3 regions of the Tumebacillus algifaecis genome follow, and region 1 is predicted to be linked to each of the others. Evidence: riboswitches for the same ligand, from Rfam matches in the RefSeq annotation. Region 1 holds a riboswitch; each other region holds the start of a gene.
The links. A riboswitch is a leader RNA that binds a small molecule or an ion and turns the genes downstream of it on or off. The one in region 1 is predicted to bind cyclic di-AMP.
Positions count from the first base shown of each region.

Region 1 (3,273 bases):
TACGGCTTTTTTGGCGTTCTTCTTAGCATCGCAACGCCTGGGATCGGGTACAGTATGCAGAGTTGGATCGAGCAAGCAACGTGTAGCAGGTGCGATGTCCTGTGGTGACGACGTGTTACGAAATGGTGGAAGGTGAATGCGCACAGTGACCAAAGTAACGGTGATTTGCTACTCATTTCCCGGGAAATAGGTCATATGAACTATGTAAAACGAACGAGTCAAAAACACACCCACTGACCACCGTTCCGCATATTGCACGTTTCGCAGATCAGATTTTAGTAAAAGTACATCAAAATGAATGATGGACTTGAGGCGTGGTGGCTGGATATGCTGACTTATGATGTCTGAAGAAACCATAAGCCATTCACATCCTCATGCCTTATGTAGAAAGGGCGTTTCTTTTTCTTACAAGGCAAGGCAGGAGGCCGTGAAGGAAAACGCCACAAAGCACACCTGATGAAGAGTATTAGTCTCCATAGATCACGCAAAGAGCGCTTCCCGATTACGATACGGGAAGCGCTCTTTGCATCATTCGGCTCCATTTTGTTGACAGTTCGACGGAGCTTTGACTACAGCCCAGTCATGTTTTTTACAAACAGGGTACTTGACTTAGATCACTCGCTTCGCACCAATGTACTTGGCGCCCCAATAGGACGGGTCGTTAACTTTGGCGATGCTTACACCTTTGGACGAAGTAGCAGAAATGAACTCTCCGTTCCCGGTGTAGATCCCAACATGTCCGACAACGCCTTTTTTATTCAGCGAGAAGAAGACGAGATCACCCGGTTTCAAACTGCTCTTGGCGATCGGTTGTCCGGTGTTGTACTGTTCACCCGAAACACGCGGCAAAGACATGCCGTTCTTGGCGAACACATACTGCGTCAACCCCGAGCAGTCAAACCCTTTTGGTGTCATCCCACCCCAAACATAGGGGGTGCCCATATAGGATTTAGCCGTTTTGATGATCTTTTCGCTCATCGGCACATAGACCGGAGCCAGCGCCTGATGAGTTCTTCCATCGGTTGCGACGATCGCCGACAGTGTCGGTTGATGCCAAGTCACTTTCGCGTTCAGCGCTTCGGTGGCGAAGCGGATCGGCACAAATGTCCGCTCTTGCTTCAGGACCGGAACTGTATCCATCAGTTCTGTTTTCCCGTTGATGACGATATGGCGGTCTCCCGTCTTCAATTTGACAGTCGTAGCACCATTGGTCATCGTCACTGTCACCTGTTGTCCATCTGACTTCCAATCAACCTGATAGCCCATCGATTCGGTCAAAAAGCGAATCGGTACTTGCACCCGATCTGCTCCATCCAGATACGGTTTTACATCTGGAAAGGTGACCAACTTGTCATTGAGCTGCACGTTGTAATTGGGAGCACTGGAAGCCTCCGCTTCACCATTAACTTGACACAATATTCCAACAAAAGCAAAAACACTGATGGCCAGCTTCGCACGCCACGATTTCATCGTTGCAAATACCCTCCTCCTGCGCCTCCGAGGTTAGTTGACGGGTTCGGGAAGAGGATTTCCCTTGCTCTAAAAATCGGTAGAACATTCACCCCAAAGTAATGCGTCCCCCGTACTCATCGCATCAGTTATATCGACAAGATTCGGCATAGTATGCATTCATGCTATCATGCGACTTTGCGAGGAACAAGGCGGGAATCACTGGTAATGATGCGGAGACCCCTGCGCAGCAATGCGGGTGCAGGCTGGTGACACGATCGCTTGACCCTGCATGAGCAACAGAACGCCACCCTCAGCAGCAAGGGTGGCGTTGTTCCTTACGTCCCAATAAACATCGCGACCATGATCAAGAACAGCAGCAAGAGTAAAAAGACATCGAGCACATTTGGGAAAAAAAGTGCTCGGAGGAAGACGAGCGCGATGGCACCACCTAGCAGGAACTTGACGGTGCGCAGCAGGTAGTAGAACATCTGACAAACCTCCGTTTCCAAATCCTTTCCTTGACAGTGTATGTGCTTCCGCCTGCCATTCGTGCGCAGTTCGTGACAAAAGCCCAAGGCCCTGCATAGTCTACAAGACATGTAAAGCTGGCAGGAGGGACGGTCATTATGGAAATCCGTTTTGGAACGGAAGGTTGGCGCGGTCAGATCGCCGACACTTTTACAATCAGCAATGCTCGATTGGTTTGTCAGGCCATCGCTGACGAACTGCACGCCAGGCAAACTGCCGAACTGGGGATGGTCATCGGTTATGACACGAGGTTTCTCTCTGATAAATTTGCGCGGGAATGTGCGCAAGTGCTCGCCGCCAACGGCATTGCTGTCTATTTGCTCGATACGGTCACACCGACACCACTGCTTTCCTTCGCTGTGCGCTACCTCGGCGCAGCAGGCGGGCTGATGGTCACGGCGAGCCACAATCCGGCCGAGTGGAACGGGCTGAAATGGAAGGGTCCACACGCCGGACCTGTCAAGGAGAGCGACATCGTTCAGATGGCGGCGCGGGTCGGAAAGTCAGCGGTGCAAAGCATGTCTTTTGACTCGGCTAGACGTGCCAGGTTGATCCGCTTGACCAATCTGGATGAGCCCTATTTTTCTCAATTGTTTCGCTTCTTGGCCCCGTTCAATAGCAAAAAGCGCAAAATTCACGTCGTCGTCGATGCGATGCATGGTGCGGCGGGAAACTATTTTGCCAGAGCACTCGAGGAACTGGGCTGTCAGGTCACGCCTTTGCGCACCAAACCTGATCCGACGTTTGGCGGTGTCAACCCGGAACCGATCAAACAGAACCTCGTTTTGCTGAAGGAGAAAGTTCTGGAAGTCCACGCCGATCTCGGTCTGGCCACAGATGGTGACGGAGATCGACTAGGGGCGGTCGATGCCCGCGGGACGTTTGTGTCACCGCAGATATTGTTCACCTTGCTCACCTTGCATCTGTTGCGTGAACGCCAATGGTCAGGGGCGGTGGTGCGAACGTTTTCTACCACCCAGATGATCGACAAGGTGGCTCGACTGCATGGTGTCGCACTGCGCGAAGTGCCGATCGGCTTTAAGTATATCTGCGATCTGATGCAGACGGAGGATGTGCTGCTTGGCGGCGAGGAGAGCGGTGGAATCGGGATTGTGCGCCACATGCCTGAGCGGGACGGCATCTTCTCGGGAATGCTTCTGCTCGAACATCTGCTCACGTCCGATCAAAAGTTGAGCGAAGCGGTGGAGAGCCTGATGGTTCTGATCGGTCCTCATGCCTACGAGCGGGTCGATCTTCCAGTGGCCGCGAAGAAAAAGGAGCAACTGCTCAAAT
Region 1 is NZ_CP022657.1:1,808,319-1,811,591, forward strand. It holds gene CIG75_RS21195 (C40 family peptidase) at 610-1,470, opposite strand; cyclic di-AMP (ydaO/yuaA leader) riboswitch at 1,478-1,629, opposite strand; gene CIG75_RS20935 (hypothetical protein) at 1,788-1,940, opposite strand; gene CIG75_RS08000 (phosphohexomutase domain-containing protein) at 2,079-3,273, shown strand, end outside.

Region 2 (3,273 bases), 1.4 Mb from region 1:
AGTATGGCCTGATGCGCTCGCTCGTCATCAAGAACGGGCCGGGCACGGCGCAGCTCGGTGCGGAGCTGTTGCGGCTGTTTGTGGCCTATGTGGAGACGATGGAGATCGAACAGCTCTACTTACTCACACAATCCACAACTGTCCCCCTGTTTATCCACATCGGGTTTTCCACAATCGAGAGAGAACGGGTGCCACATGCTGTAGCCCAGAGCCCACACTTCCTGGCGTACAGTCAGCAGGACGTCGTCTGTTTGGTAAAAAACTATACATCCACAAGTTATCCACAACACCATGTGGATAGTGTGAATAAATAGGAATATACGTTCCTATTTTTTTCGACAAAATGATTCATGTTTTTTCCTGTTCTTTTGCTATACTAAGGACACACGAAAACGAACAGGGACGGGTGCAGATGGAGACGAAACGCTTAGGTACAACCGAACAGGACATCGCGGTGGCAGCAGAGCTATTGCGGCAGGGAGAGGTGGTCGGTTTTCCGACGGAGACCGTGTATGGGCTAGGTGCGAATGCATGGGACGCTGCTGCTGTGGATAAAATTTTTGCGGCGAAAGGCAGACCGGCCGACAATCCACTGATTGTCCACATTGCACACAAGAGCGATGTGGAGAAGTTGGCCCGAACTGTGCCGCTCGGAGCGAAGTTGTGCATGGATCGGTTTTGGCCAGGGCCGCTCACGTTGGTGCTGCCTTGTGTGGACAGCGTGCCGCGCAATGTGACGGCTGGGCTTGATACGGTGGGCATTCGCATGCCCGACCATGTGACGGCGCTGCAGTTGATCGATGCGGCAGGTGCGCCCTTAGCGGCGCCGAGCGCGAACCGCTCGGGCCGTCCAAGCCCGACGCTGGCCGATCATGTGCTCGAAGATTTGAACGGACGCATCGCAGGCATCGTGGATGGCGGTGCGGCAGGCGTTGGCGTCGAATCGACCGTGCTCGATTTTTCCGGAGAGGTGCCGATGATCTTGCGCCCCGGCGGTGTGACGCGCGAGATGCTGGTCGAGTTGCTCGGGGAAGTGTTGGTCGATCCTGTGCTGCAAAGTGGGGTCGGCACGCCGAAGTCGCCAGGCGTGAAGTACACGCACTATGCGCCCAAAGGCGAGATGTGGCTGGTCGAAGGGCCGCGAGATCAAGCGGAGATCGCAGAGCGGGTGGCCAAGGCGAGACAGGCGGGGTACCGCGTAGGGGTACTGACCACGGCGGAGCGGGCCGAGTTATTCACAGCCGATGTGGTGATCGCTTGTGGACGGCGCGACGATCTATCCACAGTGGCGTCCGGCCTCTATGATGCGATTCGGCAGTTCGATCACGCAGGTGCCGATCTGATCTATTCGGAAGTATTTCCGGAGACTGGGGTGGGGCTTGCTGTGATGAATCGATTGCGTAAAGCGGCGAGCCATCGAGTTATTTACGCATAAGAACGCAATACGGCGGAGAGGGACCTGAAAAAAGGGCTCCTCTCCGTTTCATCTTTCTCCAGTGGATCGTGTATAATAGGAAGAGACAACTGAAATAGATCTAAGGCTGAATTCCGGCTCGATCCGGAAGCGGAGGACCCAATCAATACGGGGTGAAATCTGCTTAATGCAGAAAGGGTGAACATGATCTCTCTTGCCACCCGAACCCGACAGCTAACTTCGTAAGCCGATGCGAGAAGAGGGTGAGAAGTGTGAACCGTTGTCTGATCGTCACTATGGATGAATCGGCCGTTCCGTTCATTCAATCGTTACACAGCATGGGACTGGATTGCGCGTTTTTGGATTTTTGTGCGCAAACGGCCCACTTTCTGCGCGTTCAGAAGATTGATGCGCCTGTGATCAAAGTCGGTCCGCATAAGCAGGATGTGGTCAGCGATGCGCGGATTCGCGAGTTTGATACGGCGGTCGTTTTCGAAGGCGCGTGGCTGGAAAGCGCGTTGATCGTGCAAGCGCTGAAAAAGGCTGGCGTTGGCAAAGTTGTTGTCGTCGCGCAAAATCTCAGTTTTATGCGCGCCTACCGAGCATTGGGGGCCGACCGTGTGGTCGGTGTTCGCCGCTGGAACCGCGATTCGTTTCGCGTGTTGAACGGTGAGGCCAAGGTACGTGGGGCGTAGTGGTTGGGATACGAGCACTATCTTCAAAAGACCGGAGCTTGTCGATAAAGCTCGGGTCTTTTTTTATTTTGGGGTATTAGACGAGGGGATTTGTCCACACGGGAACTGCCTGTAGGGCATAGGATATGGCATCGGTAGAGGTTCACTCAACAGAGTCGGAGGTGAAAGTATGCAGCGACAGTTTGAAAAGTTGATCGGTAAAACGGTAACTCTTTATACGGAAAAAGGTGCACATGTCGGCATCGTCGAGAAAGCGGACGCGAAAGGTGTGACGTTGCGGGCGCTTCCCAAAAAGAACAGCAAGGGCTTGGATGTGGAGCATGTGTTCTTTGGCGGCGGGTTCTATCCGTACGGCGGGCTAGGTGGTGTCGGTGTCGGTGCTGGTGTCGGAGTGGGTGTTGGAGTTGGGGTTGGAGTCGGCGCAGGTTTTGGCGGTGGATTTGGACCGGGGATTGGATTTGGGCCAGGGATCGGATTTGGACCGAGGGTCGGGTTCGGTGCAGGTCTCGGAGGCGGTTTTGGCGCCGGCATCGCGCGTCCATTCGGAGTTCGACCGTTTGGCGGCGGGCTGTTCTGGTAGTTCGTTTCAAGTGTTAATAGCCCTGGCTTGGGTTGCTGAGCCAGGGCTTTGCCATGTCCACAAGCGGTTCAGTTCGTAGGACAAGGCGCATACACATGAACGGAAGGGACAACCGGGGGGAGGAACTGTCGTTTTGATGACCAGTTTTCAGTGGGGTGAGGTGGCGACCCTTTTGATCATGGCGCTTGCGCTTGGCATGGATGCATTCTCGCTCGGGCTTGGGATGGGCATGTTGCGGTTGACTCGACGGGAGATCGCACGGATTTCGCTTGTGATCGGCCTCTTCCATGTCTTGATGCCGCTGCTCGGCATGGTGGCAGGCTTGTATCTGGCCAAAGCGGTCGGTGAGGTGACCCAATGGATCGGCGCACTGCTTCTGATCGGACTTGGCGTACATATGGTGTGGAATTCGATGAAAGGACAGGAAGAGAGCGGCGCGATGCGTGGTGATTCGCGGACGACAGGACTTGGTCTGGTGTTGTTTGCGCTGTCGGTGAGCATCGATTCGCTGTCGGTCGGCTTCTCGCTTGGAACGCTCGGGGCAAACGTATTGATCGCCGTGCTGTTGTTTGGCATCTGTGGCG
Region 2 is NZ_CP022657.1:362,261-365,533, forward strand. It holds gene CIG75_RS01825 (GNAT family N-acetyltransferase) at 1-314, shown strand, start outside; gene CIG75_RS01830 (L-threonylcarbamoyladenylate synthase) at 413-1,435, shown strand; cyclic di-AMP (ydaO/yuaA leader) riboswitch at 1,530-1,678, shown strand; gene CIG75_RS01835 (NAD-binding protein) at 1,687-2,109, shown strand; gene CIG75_RS20975 (hypothetical protein) at 2,279-2,689, shown strand; gene CIG75_RS01845 (manganese efflux pump MntP) at 2,826-3,273, shown strand, end outside.
Region 2: it holds a riboswitch for cyclic di-AMP, as region 1 does, so the genes downstream of both, CIG75_RS01835 (NAD-binding protein) here and CIG75_RS21195 (C40 family peptidase) in region 1, are expected to answer to the same signal.

Region 3 (3,273 bases), 1.1 Mb from region 1:
GTGGCATGTCCACCAGTATACGGAAGATGAATTTCGCCAGTTGTTCCGGCAGTTTGACTCCGTCGAGTATTACTACCAACACGGTGTGCTGTTCGAACCGAAGCGGGAAGGCGTTCGCTATCCGTTTGGCATCGCAGTTTGTAAAAAATAAGGGCTGTTTGAAGCGACCTCCGCTTCGACAGCCCTTTTTTGACGGCCAATCGCCTGTGTGACAAAGCGCTGTGACCGCTTTGGGTCATAAGCGCAGTGAGAACTTGCAGCATGCGTTGGGATGAATTTTGACGTCGTCTTGGTGGTCGTGCTGTGGAACATCGTGCGCACCGAGCGAAAAAACAAGCGTAAAAATGCATAACCATGTGAAACTACAGAACAAGAAGAGTGCAGGTCATCATCGACCCTGCGCTCTTTTTTTGTGCAAACGACGTGACAACTTGTCCAAACAATGACGTTACAATTTGTCCAAACAATGTGGGTCCCGAAATAAGTTAAGTGTAGAGTTGTTTGTTTATTAGTCGGATTAGTGAGATAATAATTTAATAACTCATGGAACGCTTCAGATGTTTTTTCATCTGTAGCAAAGAGAGGAGAAGGACATGTCGCAAGAAAAGGGATTGTTGATCGCATTTGAAGGAGCAGGGAGAAGTGGGAAGAGCAGCTTAATTCGTCTGTTACGGGAAAAGCTTGAACAGTCAGGAAGGGATACGGCCTTTACCGAATGGAACTCCTACCCTGGGACGCAGGAGTTGATCGATGATAAAAAGTTGCATTTTACTTTCAATCCGCTGACCTACTCGGTGCTTCATCTTGCCGATTTTGCGCTCCGTCATGAGGAAATCGTGCGGCCGGCACTTGAGCAGGGTCAGGTGGTGCTCGCAGACCGTTGGATCTATACACCGTTGACTCGGGACGTCGCTCGCGGTATCTCCAGTGAGTATATCAGGCAGTGCTATTCCTTTGCCAGCTCAGCCGATCTGGTGTTTTATGTGGAGGTGCCCGTCGAGGTGGCATTGGAACGACATCGGACCACCAAAGGATATTACAATCACAATGCAGGCACAGACATTTGGCCGGATGTGTCGCACGAAGACGCATTTCGCCTGTATCATCGTCGCTTGACCGATTTGTACGGTGAACTGCTAGTGACGGAAGGATTTGTGAAGTTGGACGGGTTGAAAACGCCGGAGGAACTGCTCGTCGACATGTGGACGCATGTTGAGCGCCTGCTCGGTGAGCGATGAGCGGTGAGCAACCACGCGCTGCCGGAAAATGCACGATGGGTAGGTGCGCATTTTTGTTGCCAAACTGCCAGTCATGGGAGTATGATGATGTCAACAACTTACACACGGCCTAATCTCGGTCCCTGCGCGGGACCGAGAACGGAGGAACCAATCAATTGGGGTTAATCTTGCGCTTTGGCGCGAGAGGGATGAGGAACTGACTTCTCTGCCATCCTACCCGTCAGCTAACTTCGTCGGCTTATGCAGGGAAGGTCAGAAGACCTTCGATGATTGATGGTCTTTTTGTGTTGCCAACACACGGAAGACCGTTCTTCGCGAGTCTTCAACCTCTGACTAGGATGATAGTCGGCAGGGCGGTGCCATCATGGCCGCCGGGCAGACCGTGACCGATGCAGATCTGACCTCCAATCATGCACCGCGTGCATAGTGTGGTTCGAGTTGCATCTTTTTTATTGGGGGAATGAAGATGAGCCAACCGATCAAAACCAAGATGGAAGCTGACATCTCAGACGCGTACATCAAATTTCAGCGCGAAGTGTTAGGCCGAGGCCCGCAAGAGACGAAGACCTACATCATGAAAGACATGGTGATCGTCCGGCTGAAAGGCGTGCTCACACATGAAGAAAAGACGCTGGTCAAAAGCGAAAAAGGCAAGCGGCTGGTCAAAGAGATGCGGCTGACGATTCGGGAATCGCACAGCGCGGAAACGGAAGCGCTGATCTCGCAGATCACAGGATGCAAAGTGATCGCCAGCCATTGTGATATTTCGACCAACATCGGCGAGTCTGTGGAAATGTTTATCTTGGATGGCGATCTGGAAAAGAAGATTCGGGAAAAAGAAACGCTTTAGCGGAGGATCAATCACAGGGCAGCCCTGAAAAGGGCGGTCGGGTGTTCGGTAGGCCGGGAACGACTTCAACAAACAGTTGAAGTGCGTCCCGGCCTTTTCTTATGAAAAAGGGAGGGTTCTCACATGCTTGTCAAATTCAAACGATTCCTGATTGGCCGTCCGATGAAATCAACAGAACTGGCCGCCGAAAAATTGACGAAACGAAAAGCGCTGGCCGTGCTTTCCTCCGATGCGCTGTCCTCGGTGGCGTATGGCACCGAGCAGATTTTGATGGTGCTGATGGCGGTGGGGGTGGCTGCGCTGTGGTATTCGATTCCAATCTCGTTTGCCGTCTTGCTGTTGCTCGCCATCCTGATTTTGTCCTACCGCCAGATCATCTATCGCTACCCGTCGGGTGGAGGGGCGTATCTGGTGTCCAAAGAGAATCTGGGCGTGCCGTTTGGCTTGTTGGCTGGCGGGTCGCTCTTGGTCGATTACATCCTGACGGTGGCGGTCAGCGCCTCGGCCGGAACGGATGCGATCACGTCCGCCTTTCCCGCTTTGCACGATGATCGGGTGCTGATCGCAGTCGTGATGATCGGGGCCCTGACCTTGTTAAACTTGCGCGGGGTCACCGAGTCGGCCTCGATCCTCGCCTATCCGGTCTACCTGTTTGTCGGGGCGATTGGGCTTTTGATCGTCTGCGGTCTCTTTCAGATCGTGACCGGGCAGGCGCAGGCGACAACGCCCGAGTATGGGACGTCCGTTCCAGGGTTGACCTTATTTTTGCTCTTAAAAGCGTTCAGTTCCGGCTGTTCGGCGCTGACCGGAGTGGAGGCCGTATCGAACGCGATCCCGAGCTTCAAACGTCCGGCAGAAAAAAACGCCGCCACGACGCTTTTGATGATGGGGCTGATCCTCGGTAGCATGTTTCTCGGTATCAGTGTGCTCGCCTATTGTTTTGGCATCGTGCCAAATGGCCGAGAGACGGTCGTCTCACAGCTCGCGTCGAGCGTCTTTGGGCGCGGAACTGTCTACTACGCGGTGCAGTCGGTGACGGCGCTGATTCTGTTTTTGGCGGCGAATACTGCGTTTGCCGCGTTTCCGGTGTTGGCCTTTATGCTTGCCAAAGATCGCTACCTGCCCAATATGTTTACGGTCCGAGGCGATCGGCTCGGATTTTCGAACGGGATCATCATGTTGGGT
Region 3 is NZ_CP022657.1:678,461-681,733, forward strand. It holds gene CIG75_RS03005 (class I SAM-dependent methyltransferase) at 1-151, shown strand, start outside; gene CIG75_RS03010 (dTMP kinase) at 594-1,238, shown strand; cyclic di-AMP (ydaO/yuaA leader) riboswitch at 1,335-1,493, shown strand; gene CIG75_RS03015 (Na-translocating system protein MpsC family protein) at 1,705-2,088, shown strand; gene CIG75_RS03020 (APC family permease) at 2,212-3,273, shown strand, end outside.
Region 3: it holds a riboswitch for cyclic di-AMP, as region 1 does, so the genes downstream of both, CIG75_RS03015 (Na-translocating system protein MpsC family protein) here and CIG75_RS21195 (C40 family peptidase) in region 1, are expected to answer to the same signal.